DNA from 4 places in the Streptomyces sp. C36 genome. Region 2 is predicted to be linked to each of the others. Evidence: riboswitches for the same ligand, from Rfam matches in the RefSeq annotation. Region 2 holds a riboswitch; each other region holds the start of a gene.
What was found. Region 2 has a riboswitch for cobalamin ahead of AB4K12_RS02380 (acyl-CoA thioesterase). Riboswitches for the same ligand answer to the same signal wherever they lie in the genome.
Positions count from the first base shown of each region.

Region 1: it holds a riboswitch for cobalamin, as region 2 does, so the genes downstream of both, AB4K12_RS16995 (ribonucleoside-diphosphate reductase subunit alpha) here and AB4K12_RS02380 (acyl-CoA thioesterase) in region 2, are expected to answer to the same signal.
Region 3: it holds a riboswitch for cobalamin, as region 2 does, so the genes downstream of both, AB4K12_RS09780 (cobalamin biosynthesis protein) here and AB4K12_RS02380 (acyl-CoA thioesterase) in region 2, are expected to answer to the same signal.
Region 4: it holds a riboswitch for cobalamin, as region 2 does, so the genes downstream of both, cobN (cobaltochelatase subunit CobN) here and AB4K12_RS02380 (acyl-CoA thioesterase) in region 2, are expected to answer to the same signal.

Region 1 covers NZ_JBFQGI010000005.1:133,036-137,611, forward strand. The annotation lists gene AB4K12_RS16990 (ribonucleotide-diphosphate reductase subunit beta) at 1-184, opposite strand, end outside; gene AB4K12_RS16995 (ribonucleoside-diphosphate reductase subunit alpha) at 184-2,574, opposite strand; cobalamin riboswitch at 2,738-2,895, opposite strand; gene mctP (monocarboxylate uptake permease MctP) at 3,067-4,576, opposite strand, start outside.
Region 2 covers NZ_JBFQGI010000001.1:551,725-556,300, forward strand. The annotation lists gene AB4K12_RS02375 (MFS transporter) at 1-1,159, opposite strand, end outside; gene AB4K12_RS02380 (acyl-CoA thioesterase) at 1,384-1,842, opposite strand; cobalamin riboswitch at 1,983-2,153, opposite strand; gene AB4K12_RS02385 (DUF6098 family protein) at 2,399-2,848, shown strand; gene AB4K12_RS02390 (DUF1206 domain-containing protein) at 2,988-3,818, shown strand; gene AB4K12_RS02395 (helix-turn-helix transcriptional regulator) at 3,873-4,576, opposite strand, start outside.
Region 3 covers NZ_JBFQGI010000002.1:921,956-926,531, forward strand. The annotation lists gene AB4K12_RS09775 (cobyric acid synthase) at 1-98, opposite strand, end outside; gene AB4K12_RS09780 (cobalamin biosynthesis protein) at 95-1,054, opposite strand; cobalamin riboswitch at 1,178-1,304, opposite strand; gene AB4K12_RS09785 (hypothetical protein) at 1,442-1,684, opposite strand; gene AB4K12_RS09790 (anion permease) at 1,704-2,960, opposite strand; gene AB4K12_RS09795 (class II aldolase/adducin family protein) at 3,073-3,771, shown strand; gene AB4K12_RS09800 (alpha/beta hydrolase) at 3,865-4,576, shown strand, end outside.
Region 4 covers NZ_JBFQGI010000003.1:672,711-677,286, reverse strand. The annotation lists gene cobN (cobaltochelatase subunit CobN) at 1-1,682, opposite strand, end outside; cobalamin riboswitch at 1,781-1,932, opposite strand; gene AB4K12_RS12780 (cobalamin biosynthesis protein CobG) at 2,047-3,432, shown strand; gene AB4K12_RS12775 (precorrin-8X methylmutase) at 3,429-4,070, shown strand; gene AB4K12_RS12770 (precorrin-2 C(20)-methyltransferase) at 4,067-4,576, shown strand, end outside.

The DNA.
Region 1 (4,576 bases), on a different contig from region 2:
TGTGCTGCTCACCCGGGGACAGCTTGGCCAGGTCGGCGACGTCCGAGTGGAGGTCGACCTCCTCGACGGTCCAGGTGTTCTTGATCGCGTCGCGGTAGCGGTCGTAGAAGTCCGGGTACCGCATGGGGCGCAGGGTCAGCTCGAAGCCCGGGTCGAGCAGGTTCTTCTGTTCAGCGGCGGACATTACTGGCAGGCCTCGCAGGACTCGGGGTTCTCAAGGGAGCAGGCGATGGCATCCGCGTCGGGCGCGGCCTGCTGCACGGGGATGGTGGCCGGCGCGGCGGCACCGGCGGAGGCGGCGCGGGCGATCCGGGTGGCCGGGCGGGAGCGCAGGTAGTACGTCGTCTTGATGCCCTGCTTCCAGGCGTACGCGTACATCGAGCTGAGCTTGCCGATGGTGGGCGAGGCCATGAAGAGGTTCAGCGACTGGCTCTGGTCCAGGTACGGCGTACGGGCCGCGGCCATGTCGATCAGGGCGCGCTGCGGGATCTCCCAGGCGGTGCGGTAGAGGTCGCGCACCTCCTGCGGGATCCACTTCATGTCCTGGATCGAGCCGTTGGCGTCGGTCATCGCGTCGCGGGTGGTGCGGTCCCACACGCCGAGCTTCTTGAGGTCGTCCACCAGGTAGGTGTTGACCTGCAGGAACTCACCGGAGAGCGTCTCGCGCTTGAACAGGTTGGAGACCTGCGGCTCGATGCACTCGTAGACGCCCGCGATGGAGGCGATGGTGGCGGTCGGGGCGATCGCCAGCAGCAGCGAGTTGCGCATGCCGACGGCGGCGATGCGGGCGCGCAGCGCCTCCCAGCGGTCGTCCCAGGCGGCGACGGCGTTGGGGTAGTGGTCCGGGTGCAGCACGCCGCGGGCGGTGCGGGTCGCGGACCAGGCCGGGTGCGGGCCGTGCCGCTCGGCGAGGTCGGCGGAGGCCTCGTACGCCGCGAGCATGATCCGCTCGGAGATCTTGGTGGAGAGGGCCTTCGCCTCGGCGGAGTCGAAGGACAGGCGCAGGCGGAAGAAGACGTCCTGCAGACCCATCAGGCCCAGGCCCACCGGGCGCCAGCGGCTGTTGGAGTTGCCGGCCTGCTCGGTCGGGTAGAAGTTGATGTCCACGACGCGGTCGAGGAACGTCACGGCCGTACGGACCGTACGGTCGAGCTTCTCCCAGTCCATCTCGCCGTCGGCACCGAGGTGCTGCGCGAGGTTGACCGAGCCCAGGTTGCAGACCGCGGTCTCGCCGTCGTCCGTGACCTCGAGGATCTCCGTGCAGAGGTTCGAGGAGTGGACTACCTTGCCCTTCTCGGCCGTCTGGTTGGCGGTGCGGTTGGCGGCGTCCTTGAACGTCATCCAGCCGTTGCCGGTCTGCGCGAGGGTACGCATCATGCGGGCGTACAGCACCCGGGCGGGGATCTGCTTGACGGCCTTGCCGGCGGCCTCGTAGGCGCGGTAGGCGGCGTCGAACTCGTCGCCGTAGAGGTCGACCAGGTCCGGGGTGTCGGCGGGGGAGAAGAGCGACCAGTCGGCGTCGGCCTCGACGCGGCGCATGAACTCGTCCGGGATCCAGTGCGCGATGTTGAGGTTGTGGGTACGACGGGCCTCCTCACCGGTGTTGTCGCGGAGCTCCAGGAACTCCTCGATGTCGGCGTGCCACGTCTCGAGGTAGACGCAGGCCGCGCCCTTGCGGCGGCCGCCCTGGTTCACGGCGGCGACGGAGGCGTCGAGGGTGCGCAGGAACGGCACAATGCCGTTGGAGTGGCCGTTGGTGCCGCGGATCAGCGAGCCGCGGGAGCGGATGCGCGAGTACGACAGGCCGATGCCGCCCGCGTGCTTCGACAGGCGCGCCACCTGGTGGTAGCGGTCGTAGATCGAGTCCAGCTCGTCCAGCGGAGAGTCCAGCAGGTAGCAGGACGACATCTGCGGGTGGCGGGTGCCCGAGTTGAAGAGCGTGGGGGAGGAGGGCAGGTAGGAGAGCGTGCTGGTGAGCCCGTAGAGCTCGGCGACGTCCTCCAGGGCCCGCACGGAGTGGTCCTCGGCCAGGCCGCAGGCCACGCGCAGCAGGAAGTGCTGCGGGGTCTCGATCACGTTGCGGGTGATCGGGTGGCGCAGCAGGTAGCGGCTGTGCAGGGTGCGCAGGCCGAAGTAGCCGAAGCGGTCGTCGGCGCCGTCGGCGAGAGCCTTGGCGACCAGCGCGTCCAGGCGCTCGGAGTGCTCCTTGACGAACGCGGCGGTCTCGTCCGCGATCAGGCCCTCACGGTGGCCGACGGCCACCGAGGCGGAGAAGGAGGTCGCACCCTCGCCGGCCGCCTCGTCGGCGATGGCGCGGGTGAGCAGCCGGGCGGCGAGGCGGGAGTACTCCGGTTCCTCGGCGATCAGGCCGGCGGCGGCCTCGGTGGCGAGGGAGCGCAGCTCGGCCTCGTCCGACGCGGCGCTGCGGCCGCGCAGCGCGGCGGCGGCGACCTTGCCCGGGTCGGTGGAAGGCAGGTCTGCGGTGAGGTCGGTCAGGGTGCGCAGCAGCGCGGTCCCGGGACCGCCGGTCGCTTCCGCGTTCGCTGAGACCGGATCTGCGGGCGCGATGGTCACGTGTGGCTCTCCCTCGCTCGGCTGGGGTGGGCCCGGGCGGGTGCGCGCGACGGTCGCGTACGGGCATGCCGAATGCACCGGGGCATGCCTCGTAGGCGTCCGTCGGCCCAACCCGCGGGGCCCGGACGAATTCAACGCCCATAGCCGAGCCCAGGGCAGGCTCGGTGGTGGGCGCGCTGGCGGCAGGTCCTCGGACTACAGGTGCGCTGGGTATATGCGCACACATACACCGTTGCGGGACAGTTCCGGACTTTCACCGGATTCCCCTGCGACATCAGCGAGGACGAGCATACATCTAGTGCCGCCCCTCGTACGCGCCCCCACATGTTGTGTCGTCCCGTCATGACACGGTCGCTGAATGTGCTAACGGGCGGGCTGCGCAAGGCCTCCACAAGGCTACGGAAGGCCACGCGAAAGGGCCGCCACGCCCCCCGGAGAGGGGTGTGGCGGCCCTGATGTCGGGGCGGGTCCGGCGGGCCCGCCAGGGTGCTGTCAGTGGCCGCCAGGGGCCCCCGCGGTGGCCGGGGGGAGCTCCGCCGGGACGCCCGGGTCGCCGGCGTCCGCGGTGTAGTCCGACGGGCTGGTCTGGTCGACGCCGTCGGGAGCCTTGATCGCCTTCAGGACGAAGGTCGCCACGATGACGACGATCACATTGAGGGCGAACGCGGTGAGGCCGATGTAGCCCTTCTCCCCGAGGAAGGGGATGAGGTTGGTGTTCCCGAAGTGGGACTGGGTGGCGCTCGGCGTAGCGTACGCCCGCCAGGTGCCGTACCCCATGCCGGCCGCCCAGCCCGCCAGCAGGGCCCAGCGGTGGAACCAGCGGGTGAAGAGCCCGCCGACGAGCGCCGGGATCGTCTGCAGGATCCATATGCCGCCGAGCAGCTGGAAGTTGATGGCGACCGTTTTGTCCATGGTGAGGACGAAAACGAGCGCTCCGACCTTGACGAGCAGGGAGGCGAGCTTGGACACCTTCGCCTCGTGTTCGGGCGAGGCGTCCGGCTTGAGGAACTCCTTGTAGATGTTCCGGGTGAACAGATTTGCGGCGGCGATCGACATGATGGCCGCCGGGACGAGCGCCCCGATGCCGATCGCGGCGAACGCCACGCCCGTGAACCAGTCCGGGAACATGTCCTCGAACAGCTGCGGGATCGCCAGCTGCCCGTTCTTGACCTTCACCCCGGCGGCCAGCGCCATGAAGCCGAGCATCGCCAGCAGGCCCAGCATCAGGGAGTAGAGGGGAAGGATCGTGGTGTTGCGGCGGATGACGTTGCGGCTCTTGCTGGAGAGCACCGCCGTCACCGAGTGGGGATACAGGAACAGCGCCATCGCCGAACCCAGCGCGAGCGTCGCGTACGACCACTGCGCGTCCGGGCCGGGGACGAGCGCGCCGCGCGGCTTGCCCGTTGCCGGATTTTCGGCCGCGAACGCATGACCGGCCTTGGCGAAGATCTCGTCGAAGCCGCCGAGCCGGATCGGGATGTAGATGGTCGCCACGATGATGACGATGTAGACCAGCGCGTCCTTGACGAAGGCGATCAGCGCCGGCGCCCGCAGCCCGGAGGAGTAGGTGTAGGCCGCGAGCACGCCGAAGGCGATCAGCAGCGGCAGGTCCTTGACGAACCAGTTGGTGCCCTCGCCGCCGCCGACGCCCAGCACGTCCAGGACGGCCTGTATGCCGACCAGCTGCAGGGCGATGTACGGCATGGTGGCGAGGATGCCGGTCAGCGCCAGCGCCAGGGACAGGCCCCGGGAGCCGAAGCGGCCCCGGACGAAGTCCGACGAGGTCACGTACCCGTGCTTGTGCGCCACCGACCACAGCCGCGGCAGGAAGGTGAAGACCAGCGGGTAGCAGAGGATGGTGTAGGGCACCGCGAAGAAGCCCGCCGCACCGCCCGCGTAGATGGCCGCCGGGACGGCGACGAAGGTATAGGCCGTATAGAGGTCGCCGCCGAGCAGGAACCAGGTGACCCAGGTGCCGAACGAGCGGCCGCCCAGTCCCCAC
Region 2 (4,576 bases):
TCGCGTGGCCCGCGGCGAGGAAGACGCCACCCAGCAGGAGCCAGCCCGGCACTCCCTGGGACACGACCGTCGTGGTGAGCAACAGCGGGCCGAGGGTGCGCGCGGCGGCCACGCTCGTGGCGAAGAAGCCCTGGTACTGGCCCATGCGGTCGTCGGGCGCGAGGTCGAAGCCGATCTGCCAGGAACCGGCGGACTGCTTCATCTCGCCGACGAGCAGAAGAGCCGAGGCCGCCACCAGAACCGCCGCCGTGGCCCACAACGGCAGGTCCGCGGCCGACAGGGCGAACACCGCGCAGGACGCCAGCAGAACGGCGCCGGCGACGCGCACGGCGCGCGCGGCGGAGCGCAGCCCGGTGACGGAACGCGCCGTACGGACCTGGAACAGCGCCACCCCGAGCGTGTTGAGGACGAACAGCGCCGACGCGAGCCACGTGAGTTGGGGCGCCCGGAGGGCGATCCACAGCGGAACGGCGAGGCTGAGCAGCGGCATCCGCAGCAGCAGGACCGCGTTGAGGAGCGTGACGAGGGCGTACGGGCGGTCCCGCAGCACCGCCAGCGCGGGCCCGTCGTCCACGGGTCTCGCGACGGGCGCCACAGCCGGCAGCCGCAGCGTGAGCGCGGCGCAGACCACGAAGCTCAGCGCGTCGACGGCGAACACGGCGAGGTACCCGGCCCGGCTTCCGTGCGCCAGGGCCAGGCCGCCCAGGGCCGCGCCGACGGCCAGTCCCGCGTTGAGCGCCGCCTGCAGGTGGGCGAGGACGCCGGTGCGTTCGGCGGGCGCGACCAGGCCCGCGAGCAGCGCCTGGCGGGCCGCCGCCAGCCCCGACTGCGCGGTGGCGTACAGGCAGACGGCGATCAGGAACGGCGCGAAGGAACGGATGACGAGGAACGAGGCGACGGCCACCGCCGTGGCCAGCGCCAGCAGCACCGCCGTGCCGCGCGGACCACGGCGGTCGGCGAGATGGCCCAGCGGGACGCCCGCCAGCGAACCCACGGCCCACGCCACCGTGAGCCCCACCCCGAGCCGGGCGGGGGACAGGCCGACGACCTGGGTGAAGTACAGCGCCGAGCACGTGTAGTACGCGCCGTCACCGACGGAGTTGCTCAACTGGGCGACGGTCAGAACGCGGGGCGCTCCGGCGCGCGGCATCATCGGTATCGGCACGACTCTCCTGGGTGCGAGCGGCTCGGAAGCCGCGTCCTCCTCGCTTGCCCTGCCACGCTACGGCCGCAAGTGGCCGGCCCGGCAGGTCCAATGACGGGCCGTCCTCGTGGGCCACTTCGCGCGGCGCGGCGGACACCGCGGCGTACGCGGTGTCCGACGACGCGTAAGGAGCGGAGGCCGGGCGGCGCCCCGGCACCCGGAGCACGCCCGGCCGGCGATCAGCCCCGGTCGGCGGGGGCTTCCGGCACCGCCAGGGGCGGTACGGGGCGGGGGCACCCCTCTGCGTCGACGGCGACGAAGGTCAGGCCGGCGTTGGCGACCTCGGCCGTGGGACCGGAGGCGTTCCAGCGTTCGGCGGTGACGCGGACCGCTACGGTCATCGACGTGCGGCCGGCTCGGCGCAGTTCGGCGTGAGCGCTCAGCAGGTCGCCGGCGCGGACCGGGGCGAGGAAGGACATGCGGTCCACGGAGACGGTCACGGCCGGCCCGTCGGCATGACGCCCGGCGGCCGCGGCGGCCGCGTCGTCGATCAGCTTCATCACGACGCCGCCGTGGATGGTGCCGTACAGATTGGTGTCGTGCTCGCTCATGATGTGGGCGAGCGTCACCCGGGAGTCCGCCGGGGTCTTGGGCGCGCGGGCCGGGGCGGCTTCGGTGTCCTGGGGGCTGATCGTCACGTCAACTCTCCTTCGCGAGTCGAGGATCGGCCTCGGCGGCCCGCCGGGACGCGAAGGACACGGCGCGATCGGCCGTGTCGCCGACCCGCCCTCGAGGTCACCGAGTGGTCCGCGTGCGACCGCCGCACGCGGGCAGCGGCAGGTCTTCGGACTCGCGGACACGCCTCGTCCGGCGGGACCGGACGGGGCTCCTACTGGCCGTCGCTTCCCGGACCCGTGGCCCCGAGGGCCGCTGATCCAGTGCGTATGACGGCGGTCGTTCCCGCTCACCGCTGCGGGGCAGTCCCGGAATCGCACCGGGTTCCCTCTTACGACGCCTCCCGCCTGGCGGACGGGGCGAACCAGCTGCGTGATCAGCCTACGGCCCCACCTGCGCGGGCCTTCATGTTTCCTCCCGTGACGGGAGACACGTTCTTCTGTCACGGGGACACGTTTCCCGCGACGGGGGAGGCGTCCGGCTGCCCGGGTGGTTCGTGCGGCCCCCGCGTTATCGGTGCGCCGGGACGGGGAGGCGTGTGCTGAAGGCCGCCCTGCCCGGGCCCACCCAGGAGGTACGGTGACGAACGGCCCCGGTGACCTTGCCACCCTGCACAGCCTGAAGGAGGTGGCCGACCGGATCAGGCGTGAACGGCGCCTGTACGTGCGCTGGTCCCTGGGCCCCGGGGTCGATCTGTCCGCCACCTCCAGCAGGGACGAACTGACCGGCGTCCCCCTGCCCGGGCTGTCCGCCAGCCCCCTGGACGTCGAGTCGTGGTGGGAGGACCGGCCGCTGCGGATCTGGGCCGCCCGCCGTCTGTACGACTACTGCCACCTGCCCCGGACCAGGGGCGGCGACGTACGCCCGTGGCTGCTGCGGGGCCGCGAGTGCGGCCGTGGCCCGGACAACGAGCCCCTGGTCAACGACGTCGAGCCCCTGGCCTGGATCGACCCGTGGGTGATCGACGAGGCCACCCGGGAGATCGAGAGACAGCCGGGCCCATGGGGGCCGGTGAGGCGCAAGTCATGACCCCCGTGAGCCGGGGGACGACGGCCGGGCGCCTCCGTCCGGCGCCCGCCCCCGCGCGGGCCGTTTCGTCCCCGCGTCCGGGGGCAGCCGATCCTCCCCATGGCAGGGGGACGGAGCGCGCGACGCGAGAGGCGGCGTGATGGGTCGGTGGTCGAACGACGGCGGCGCGCGGGCGGCCCGTGGGAAGGGCACGGCCATGGCGGCGCGCGCCGGACTGGTGGCACGCGGCGTGATCTACCTCCTCGTCGGGGTGCTGGCGCTGCGCATCGCGCACAGCGGTGGTGGCGGCGGCGAGCAGGCCGACCGCGGGGGAGCGGTGCAGGAGCTGGCCGAGAAGCCGTTCGGGCAGGTGCTGGTCTGGGCCGTGGGCATCGGCCTGATCGGCATGGCCCTGTGGCGGCTGTCGGAGGCGCTCTTCGGGGCGGCGGGCCCCGACGGCCGGAAGGCCCGTACGCGGCTGCTGTCGGCCGTGCGCTTCGTGTTCTACTCCGTGGTCGCCGGCTCGGTGATCGCCTTCGCGGCGGGTGAGCGCGGCAGCGGCGCCGGCTCGACCGACGAGCAGTCCAAGGACATCACCGCCCGGGTGCTGGGCTGGCCCGCCGGCCAGGCGCTGGTGATCTGCGCCGGGGCCGCCCTGGCCGGCGCCGGCGTATGGATCGCCGTGCGAGCCGCCCTGCGCACGTACCGCCGGCAGCTGAACCTGGGGGACATGTCCGAGGGCACGCGGCGGACGGTGGACGTCCTGGGGGTGGCCGGCGGCGTCTGCCGGGGGTTGCTCTTCGCCACGGCGGGCGGCTTCGCCATCCAGGCGGCCGTCGCCTACGACCCCGACCGGGCCAAGGGGCTGGACGACACCCTGCGTACCTTCGCCGGAACGCCGGCCGGCCCCTGGCTTCTCACCGTGGTGGCCGTGGGGCTCGTCCTGTTCGGACTGTTCTCCTTCGCGATGGCCAGATGGCGCAACGTGTGAGGTCGCCGCGACGGGGCCGGTTCCTGACCGGTCCCCCCGCGGGCTTCAGGACTTTCAGGGACGTCGGTTGTGGGTGCCGGGGGTGTAACCGAAGGCGCGGTGGAAGACCTCGATGAAGGCGCTGGTGGAGGACCAGCCGCAGCGGTGGGCGACGGCGGTGACCGGGACGTCGTCGGCCAGCATGCGCAGGGCGTGGTAGAGGCGCGCCTGGGTGCGCCATTGGGGGAAGGTCATGCCGAGTTCGCGGCGGAAGAGGCGGCTGAGGGTGCGCTCGCCGGCCCCGGCCGCGGCGCCGAGAGCGGCGAGGGGGCGGGGGTCCGCCGGGTCGTCGTGGAGGATCGCGCAGACGGCCGCCAGGCGGGGGTCGGCGGGGGCGGGCAGCCGTAGGGGCTGCTGGGGCGAGGCGCGCAACTGGTCGCGGAGGACGGCGAGCAGGCGTCGGCGTTCGGCGCCGGTGTCCTCGGGTGTGCGCGTGTAGGCGCGGATCAGTTCGCGCAGCAGCGGGCTGACGGCGAGGACGGTCGGCGCCTCCAGGCCCGGCGGGTTGTCGTCGGCGGGCAGGCCGACGAGGTGCAGCTCGAGGTGGCCGTGGGCGCGGTGGGCGTGGACGGTGCCCGCGGGAACCCAGATGGCGCGTGTGCCGGGCGCGAACCATGTGCCGGCGTCGGTGGTGACGGCCAGGACGCCCGAGCCCGCGTACACGAGCTGGTGGTCGTCGTGGTGGTGCGCGTCGACGCGTTCCCCCGCGACCAAGGTCC
Region 3 (4,576 bases), on a different contig from region 2:
CGGACCAGCCAGCGGCAGATCCCGGCGGTCACCACGCTCTTGCCCGCGTCGGAGGTCGTGCCGGCCACCAGCAGGCCCCCGCCCCTCCCAGCTGTCACCGACAACGCTTCCTCCTCGTCACGGTCGCGACGACCGTCCTAGTCAGCAGGGCCGTTCCCAGGGCCAGGACCGACACCCGGCGCGAGAGCCGCACCGCGCGTTCGACGTCCGCGACCTCGACCGGCCGGTTCTCCGCGCCCAGGACGGGGCGGTGCTCGACGCGGCCCGCGTAGGCGAGGGTGCCGCCGAGGCGTACCCCGAGCGCCCCGGCGAAGGCGGCCTCGACGGGGCCGGCGTTGGGGCTGGGGTGGCGGGAGGCGTCGCGGCGGGCGACGCGCAGGGCGCCGCGCGGGTCGGGGCCCGCGAGGACGGCGAGGGCGGCGGTGAGCCGGGCGCCGGGCCAGCCGGCGACGTCGTCGAGGCGGGCGGAGGCCCAGCCGAACCGGCGGTAGCGCGGGGACCTGTGGCCGACCATGGCGTCGAGGGTGTTCACGGCGCGGAAGCCCACCAGCCCGGGCACGCCGCCGAGCGCTCCCCACACCAGGGCGCCCACGACGGCGTCGGAGGTGTTCTCGGCGACGGACTCCACGACCGCGCGCGCGATCTGCTGCTCGTCCAGGGCCTGCGGATCGCGGCCGCACAGGTGGGGCAGCCGCTTCCGGGCGGCCGCCAGGTCGCCGGCGGCGAGCGCCCCGCCGACGGCGCGCGCCTCGCGGCCCAGCGATGTGCCGCCCAGGACGGCCCAGGTGGCGGCGGCGGTCAGGGCGACGCGCGCCGTGGGGGAGGGGCGTGCGGTACGGGCCAGCAGCCCGGCGCCGGCCACGGCGCCGCCCGCGCACAGCAGGGTGTGCAGGGCGCCCGTGCCGCGATGGTCGCGCCACAGGCGCTGTTCGACGGCGTGCGCGGCGCGCCCGAAGGCGGCCACGGGATGGCCGCGGCGGGGGTCGCCGAGGAGGAGGTCACCGGCGAAGCCGAGGGCCGCACCGCACGCGAAACCGAGGTGATCGGCGCGCATCGGTCAGGCCGCCGTCGCGCCTCGGCGGAAGGGGGGCTCACTGTCGGACGGTATGCGGCGGCCGGGCATGGCGATGTGTCCTCACTCAGGGTCCGCGCCCTGGCTCGACGTGACCGGCGACCAGAGTCTCCTGGCTCCCGGATCGACGTCGCTCCGGCCTTCCAGCCCGCGGGGCGGGCCGTGGCCCTCGGTGGAGGACGCTCCCCGGTGACAGTGGCGGGACCGCGCCGGATTCACACCGGCTTCCTCTGCTGTCGCCGTTTGGCTCCGGAAGTGCACCACGGCCCGGGAAGGGCAGTCAACTCACAGCTGACCTGCGGCCTTCCCGGGCCGTGGGAGGGATATGCGGAGGTGCTCCGGGCGCTCGGAAGCACCCGGAGGGCGCCCTCAGGAGACGATGAGGAAGATGCCGTATCCGACGGCGGCCGCGCACAGCGCGAAGCAGGCGTACGCGCCGGTGCGCAGGAGCGCGTTGGGAGCGACGGGCGCGGCGACGGTGCCGTCCGGCTGCTCCTGGGCCTTGCGGGGCGCGGTGCCGACGATGCCGAGGGTGAAGACGCCGACGAGCGCGACGGTCACGACGAGGCTGACGCCGAAGACCTGGCCGAGGGCTTCCCAGTTGATCTGCATGACGGGGTTCCTTGGTTCCTTAGCTCGTCGCCGCGGCGGGGGCGGCGGGGGCGGAGGAGGCGGTCGCCGGGGCGGCGGCCAGGGGGCCGGCCGGCGGCGGGGCGACGGCCTGGAGGGCGGCGGTGATGACGCCGGCGGGCTCGAGGGGCTCGGCGTCCACGCCCTGCGGCTGGTTGAGGTCGTTGACGTTGTCGTGCGTCACCGGCTTGCGGCGCGAGGCCAGCCAGATCGCGCCCGAGACGCCGAGGCCGAGGACGGCGACCGCGGCCACGCCCCAGTCGCCCTGGTCGGCGAGGAGGGCGGCGCCACCGGCGACCAGGCCCGCGGCGGGCAGGGTCAGGCCCCAGGCCATGACCATGCGGCCGGCGGTGGACCAGCGCACCACGCCGCCCTTGCGGCCGAGGCCGGCGCCCATGATCGAGCCGGAGCAGACCTGGGTGGTGGAGAGCGCGAAGCCGATGTGCGAGGAGGCGAGGATGACGGTCGCGGCGCCGGTCTGGGCGGCGAAGCCCTGGGCGGGCTTGATGTCGGTCAGACCCTTGCCGAGCGTCTGGATGATGCGCCAGCCGCCGAGGTACGTACCGAGCGCGATGGCCAGGCCCGCGGAGACGATGACCCACATGGGCGGGTCGGAGTGCGGGGCGACGACGCCGCCGGCGACCAGCGCGAGGGTGATCACACCCATGGTCTTCTGGGCGTCGTTGGTGCCGTGGGCGAGGGAGACCAGGGCGGCCGAGGCGATCTGCCCGGCGCGGTAGCCCTTGGCGGTCTCCTGCTCGTCGCGGCCCCGGGCGAGGCGGTAGGTGAGCCGGGTCGCGCACCAGGCGGCGATGCCGGCCACCAGCGGCGCGGCGACGGCCGGGATGAGGACCTTCATCACGACCTTGTCGGTGTTGACCGCGTCGAAGCCGACGGCGACGACCGTGGCACCGATCAGGCCGCCGAAGAGGGCGTGCGAGGAGCTGGAGGGAAGGCCCGCGAGCCAGGTCAGCAGGTTCCAGACGATCGCGCCGACGAGCCCGGCGAAGATCACTTCCGGCCTGATGCCCGCGGTCTCGTCGATGATCCCGCCGGAGATCGTCTTGGCGACCTCAACGGACAGGAACGCGCCGACGAGGTTGAGCACGGCCGACATGGCCACGGCCACCTTGGGCTTGAGGGCCCCGGTGGAGATGGTGGTGGCCATGGCGTTGGCCGTGTCGTGGAAGCCGTTCGTAAAGTCGAACACCAAGGCCGTGACGATCACGATCCCGATGAGAAGCGTGATGTTTTCCATTCACCCAGGCAATCAGCTCGATGGTCAGTACGCGGCGACCGTAGGGACTCAGGGTGAACGGAAGGTGAACTGGGCCCGGCCGGACCATTTCGTGAACCGGAGGCGACGACCGATGAGTGCGCAGGAAGAGATCAGCGGCAGCGGACGCGACGCCGGCCCGGCGGCCGAGGACCCAAGGCGCGCCTGGGCCGAGGTGGTGGCCACGGCCCGCCGCACCACGGCCGACGGGCTGGTCGTCGGCACCTCCGGCAACGTCTCCGCCAGGGTCGGGGACGTGGTGCTCGTCACGCCCAGCGGCGTCCCCTACGACCGTCTGGGCCCCGACGACATCACCGGAGTCGACCTCGCCGGCCGCCAGGTGATCGGCGAACTGACCCCCACCAGCGAGCTGCCCATGCACCTCGCCGTCTACCGCGCCACCGACGCCGCCGCGATCGTGCACACCCACGCCGTGCACGCCACGGCCGTCTCCACCCTCGTCGACGAGGTCCCGCTGATCCACTACATGGCCGCCGCCCTCGGCGGCCCCGTCCGCGTCGCCCCCTACGCCGTCTACGGCAGCGACGAACTGGCCGCCCACGTCCTCGCCGCCCTCGACGGCCGCAGCGGCTGCCTGCTGCGCAACCACGGAACCCTCACGTACGGCGCCACCCTCGAGCAGGCCCTGGACCGCACCGCCCAGCTCGAGTGGATGTGCCGGGTCTGGCTCGCCGCCGCCACCGTCCCCGGCCGCGCCCCGGCCCTGCTCACCCCCGGGCAGCTGGACGAGACGGCCGCCCGGCTGCGCGGCTACGGGCAGCGGGGGGAGTGACCCCGGGCCCCGGCGCGCACGTCCCGCGGGCGCGGCGCGCCGGGCCGCCACGCCCACTGGCCCCGGCCGGGGCCCGAGCCCACACTGGGGGTGATGGACCCGCGCCGGGCGGCGGCCCTGACCGCCGCCACCGTGATCGGTGCCGGAGCGGCCGCGGTGGCGGCCGGACGGTACGCCGGTGACGCTGCCCTCAAGGCCGGCCCCGGCCGGCCGCCGCCCGGCGAGGCGAGGATCGCCGTCCACGACACCGGCCCGGGCACCGTCACGCTCACCCGCACCCCCGCCGCGCTGCGCCCCGGCACCTACGGCCTGACCGGGCGCGGCGTGCACGCCGTGATCGGGGGCGTGGTGGCCGACGTCTCGCACCCCCACCACTGCGTCGTACGGCGCCTGGAGCGCGTCGCGCACGGCAGTCCGCGGCAGGGCGACCACGTCTGGCTGACCCCGCGGCTGCACGCGGGCAACCCGCGCGACGCGCTCGGCCTGGACCACGCCGACGTGGACGTGCCCGGCGAGCTGGGACCGCTGCCCGCCTGGTTCGTGCCCGCCGCCCGCGACACCTGGGTGATCACCGTGCACGGCCTGGGCACCACGCGCGAGCACGCCATGAACCTCCTGCCGTTCCTGCACGCCCAGCGGCTGCCCGTGCTCGCCGTCACCTACCGGGGCGACCCCGGAGCACCCCGCCCGGCGCACGGAATCAGCCACTTCGGCGCGAGGGAATGGCGGGATCTCGATGCCGCCCTGCGGTACGCCCTGCGCCACGGCGCCCGCCGCGTCGTGCTGCACGGCTGGTCCACCGGCG
Region 4 (4,576 bases), on a different contig from region 2:
AGGAAGGGGTAGACCAGCGGCAGGTCGCCGAGGGCGGCGTCGGGGCCGCAGGCGGCGGACAGGCCGGCGTTCTTGCCGGGCAGCCACTCGAGGTTGCCGTGCTTGCCCAGGTGCACCATCGCGTCGGCGCCGAAGCCGCCGTCCTCGCGGGAGGCCGCGATCCAGCGGTAGGCGGCGAGGTAGTGGTGGGAGGGCGGCAGGTCGGGGTCGTGGTAGATGGCGATGGGGTTCTCGCCGAAGCCGCGCGGCGGCTGGATGAGGATCAGCAGGTTGCCGCGGCGCAGGGCGGCCAGGACGATGTCGCCGTCCGGGTCGCCCTCGGCGGTACGGCTGCGGTCGAGGAACATCTCGCCGGGCGCCGGGCCCCAGTGCTCCTCGACGGCCTCGCGCAGCTCGGCGGGCAACTGCGCGTACCAGCGCTTGTAGTCGGCGGCCGGGATACGGACCGGGTTGCTGGCCAGCTGCTCCTCGGTGAGCCAGTCCTGGTCGTGGCCGCCGGCCTCGATGAGGGCGTAGATGAGCTCGTCGCCGTCGCCGGAGGCGAGGCCGGGCACGGCCTCGTCGCCGAAGTCGTAGCCCTCCTCGCGCAGTCGGCGCAGCAGGGCGACGGCACTGGCGGGGGTGTCGAGGCCGACGGCGTTGCCGATGCGGGAGTGCTTGGTGGGGTAGGCGGACAGGACGAGGGCGATCCGCTTGTCGGCGGCCGGGATGTGGCGCAGCCGGGCGTGGCGCACGGCGATGCCGGCCACGCGGGCGGCGCGCTCCATGTCGGCGACATAGGCGGGCAGGCCGTCCTCGTCGACCTCCTTGAAGGAGAACGGAACGGTGATGATGCGGCCGTCGAACTCGGGCACGGCGACCTGGGTGGCGGCGTCGAGCGGCGAGAGCCCCTCGTCGTTCTCCTCCCACGCGCTGCGCGGCCCGGTCAGGCACAGCGCCTGCAGGATCGGTACGTCGAGCGCGGCGAGGGCGCCGGCGTCCCAGGACTCGTCGTCGCCGCCGGCGGAGGCCTCGGCGGGGCGGGTGCCGCCGGCCGCGAGGACGGTGGTGACGATGGCGTCGGCGCCGCGCAGGGCGTCGATCAGTTCGGGTTCGGGGGCGCGCAGGGAGGCGACGTACAGCGGCAGCGCGCGGCCTCCGGCGTCCTCGATCGCCCCGCACAGGGCCTCGACGAAGGCGGTGTTGCCGCTCATGTGGTGCGCGCGGTAGTAGAGCACCGCGACGAGCGGGCCGCTCGCGCCGGGCTTGGGGGTGCGCTCCAGCTCGCCCCAGGCGGGGGCGGCGGCCGGGGGCTCGAAGCCGTGGCCGGTGAGCAGCACGGTGTCCGAGAGGAAGCGGGCGAGCTGCTCGAGGTTGGCCGGGCCGCCGTGGGCGAGGTAGGCGTGGGCCTCGGCGGCGATGCCGACGGGGACCGTGGAGGCCTCCATCAGCTGGGCGTCGGGTGCCTGTTCGCCGGTGAGGACGACGACGGGCCGCGGGCCGGCGAGCAGCAGGTCCAGGCCCTCCTGCCAGGCGCGGAGGCCGCCGAGGAGGCGTACGACGACGAGGTCGGTGCCCTCCAGGAGCGCCGGGAGCTCGTCCAGCGCGAGCCGGGCGGGGTTGGCGAGCCGGTAGGACACCGGGCCGCCGGCCGCGCGGGCGCTGAGCAGGTCGGTGTCGGAGGTCGACAGGAGAAGGATCACGCGGCGCTCCCGAGTGCGAGTGCTTCGAGGGTCGCCCGGGGTGCGCGGCACCGGAACGTGCGCATGCTGCGGCTGGCCTTCCTCGGGGTCCGCGCCCCGGGCGGTGGGAAGACGGCGGGAGTTCCTGACTCGCCCGGCATCGCTGCCGTGCTCACAGTGGCGGGACCGTGCCGGAGTCTCACCGGCTTCCTCCCCTGTCGCCGTCTCTGGCGTCCGGCGGACCCATGGCTCCGCCGATGAGCCATAGTAGCGAGCGGAACCCCGATGACCAGCGCGTGTTCCGTTCTCCCGCCCCTGCCGCCCGGAGCCGGCGAACCGGGGCGGGCGGGGCCGCGGAGAGGTGCCCCTCGGTATGCTCGCGGCCATGTCCGCCACCCCCACGTCCGGCCGCGAGAGCGGTGACCGCTGCCCCGGCGCGCTGCGGCTGCACGCCGCGGACGACGGGGCGCTGGCGCGCGTCCGGCTGCCCGGCGGTCTGCTGACGTCCGTTCAGGCCGAGGTGCTGGCCGGCCTGGCCGAGGAGCTGGGCGACGGCCGTCTCGACATCACCTCGCGCGGCAACGTCCAGCTGCGCGGCCTGCCGGACGCCTGCGGCGCGGCCCTGGGAGGGCGGCTGCGCGCGGCCGGGCTGCTGCCGTCGGACCGTCACGAGCGGATCCGCAACGTGGTGGCGTCGCCGCTGTGCGGGCTGGACGGGCGGGATGACGGGCGGACCGACGCGCGCGTGGATGTGCAGGCCTGGGCGCGCGCCCTGGACGGGCTTCTGTGCGCCGGAGAAGGCGCAGGAGAAGGCGCAGGAGAAGGCGCAGGAGAAGGCGCAGGAGAAGACGAAGCAGGAACAAGCGACTTGTCGGGATTGTCGGGCCGTTTCCTCTTCGGTCTCGACGACGGCCGCGGCGACATCGTGGCTCTGGCGCCCGATGTGACGTTGATCGCAGAGCGGGACGGCCGGCACGCCCTGCTGTGCTTCGGCACCGCCGGCCCCGCCGTGCGCCTCGCCTCCGGCGACGCCCCTCGCGCGGCCCTCCTCGCCGCGCGGGCGTTCCTCGCGGCACGGCGCGCGAGCGGCGTCGGGGCCTGGCGCGTACGCGACCTCGCCCCCGAACAGCGGCCGTCCCCCGAGCGGTTGGCCGAGCGGCTCGCCGCCGCCGGGATCGCCTGCTCGCTCGTACCGCGCCTCACGCTCCCCCACGGCCCGGCGCCCCCGCCGGGCGCGGTGCACGGCCGGGACGGGCGGTGGGCGCTGTCCCTGGCGGCGCCCCTGGGACGGCTGACCGTGGGCCAGTGGCGTCTGGTCGCCGGTGCCGCCGCCCAGGACGGCGACGGCGAACTGCGTGTGACACCCTGGCGCGGCATCGTCGTGCCGGGGCTGACGGCCGTGGCGGGCGCCGCCCACCGCACGGCGTTCGCCGACGCGGGCCTGGTCGTCTCCCCCGACTCCCCCTGGCACGGGGCCGGCGCCTGCGCGGGCCGTCCCGGGTGCGCGAAGTCCCTCGCGGACGTACGGGCCGACGCGGCCGCCTGCCTCACCGGGACGCTCCCTGGCGGGGCGGACGTCCTGCCGGTGTACTGGTCCGGGTGCGAGCGGCGCTGCGGGCACCCCGGCGGCCGGTGGGTCGACGTGCTCGCCACGGACGAGGGCTACCGGCTCGCCGTGCGGGACGATGCGGCGCGAGGACCGGCGACGGCGAGGACGGTGCCGGCGCGAGAGATGGCCGACGCGGTGGCGGCGGCCCGTACCACGACATGAACGAGGGCCAAGTGTTCGACTACGACAAGGACGGCGCGTCCATCTACCGCCAGTCCTTCGCCACCATCCGGGCCGAGGCCGACCTCGGCGGGCTGCCCGCCGACGTCAGCCGGGTCGCGGTCCGCATGATCCACGCCTGTGGGATGACGGACCTCGTCAAGGACCTGGCGTACTCCCCCGGCGTGGTGGCGAAGGCGCGCGCCGCGCTGCTCGCCGGCGCGCCCATCCTCTGCGACGCGAACATGGTCGCCTCGGGAGTGACCCGCAAGCGGCTGCCCGCGGACAACGAGGTGCTGTGCACGCTCGCCGATCCGGCGGTTCCGGATCTGGCGGCGCGCATGGGCACGACCCGCAGCGCCGCCGCCCTGGAGCTGTGGCACGAGAAGCTGGACGGCGCCGTCGTCGCGGTGGGCAACGCGCCGACCGCGCTGTTCCGCCTGCTGGAGATGGTGGCGGAGGGCGCGCCCCGCCCGGCGGCCGTGCTCGGCATCCCGGTCGGCTTCATCGGCGCCGCCGAGTCCAAGGACGCGCTGGCCGACAGCCCGCTGGGGCTGGAGTACCTGGTGGTGCGGGGGCGGCGGGGCGGCAGCGCCATGGCCGCGGCCGCGATCAACGCGATAGCGAGCGAGGAAGAGTGAGCGAGCAGCACCCGCGGACCGAGCGGCGTCCGCAGACCGACCGGCACCCGCGGACGACGGGCCGGCTGTACGGGGTGGGGCTCGGCCCCGGCGACCCGTCACTGATGACCCTGCGGGCCGTCGAGACCATCGCCGCGGCCGACGTCGTCGCCTACCACAGCGCCCGGCACGGCCGCAGCATCGCGCGCTCGATCGCCGAACGCCACCTGCGCCCGGACCACATCGAGGAGCGGCTGGTCTACCCGGTCACCACGGAGACCACCGACCACCCCGGCGGCTACCGGGCCGCGATGGAGGAGTTCTACGAGGAGGCCGCGGCCCGGCTGGCCGCGCACCTGGACGCCGGGCGCACCGTGGCCGTCCTCGCCGAGGGCGACCCGCTCTTCTACAGCTCGTACATGCACATGCACAAGCGGCTCGCCCACCGCTACCCCACGGAGGTCGTGCCCGGGGTCACCTCGGTGAGCGCCGCGGCCGCCCGCCTCGGGGAACCGCTCGTCGAGGCC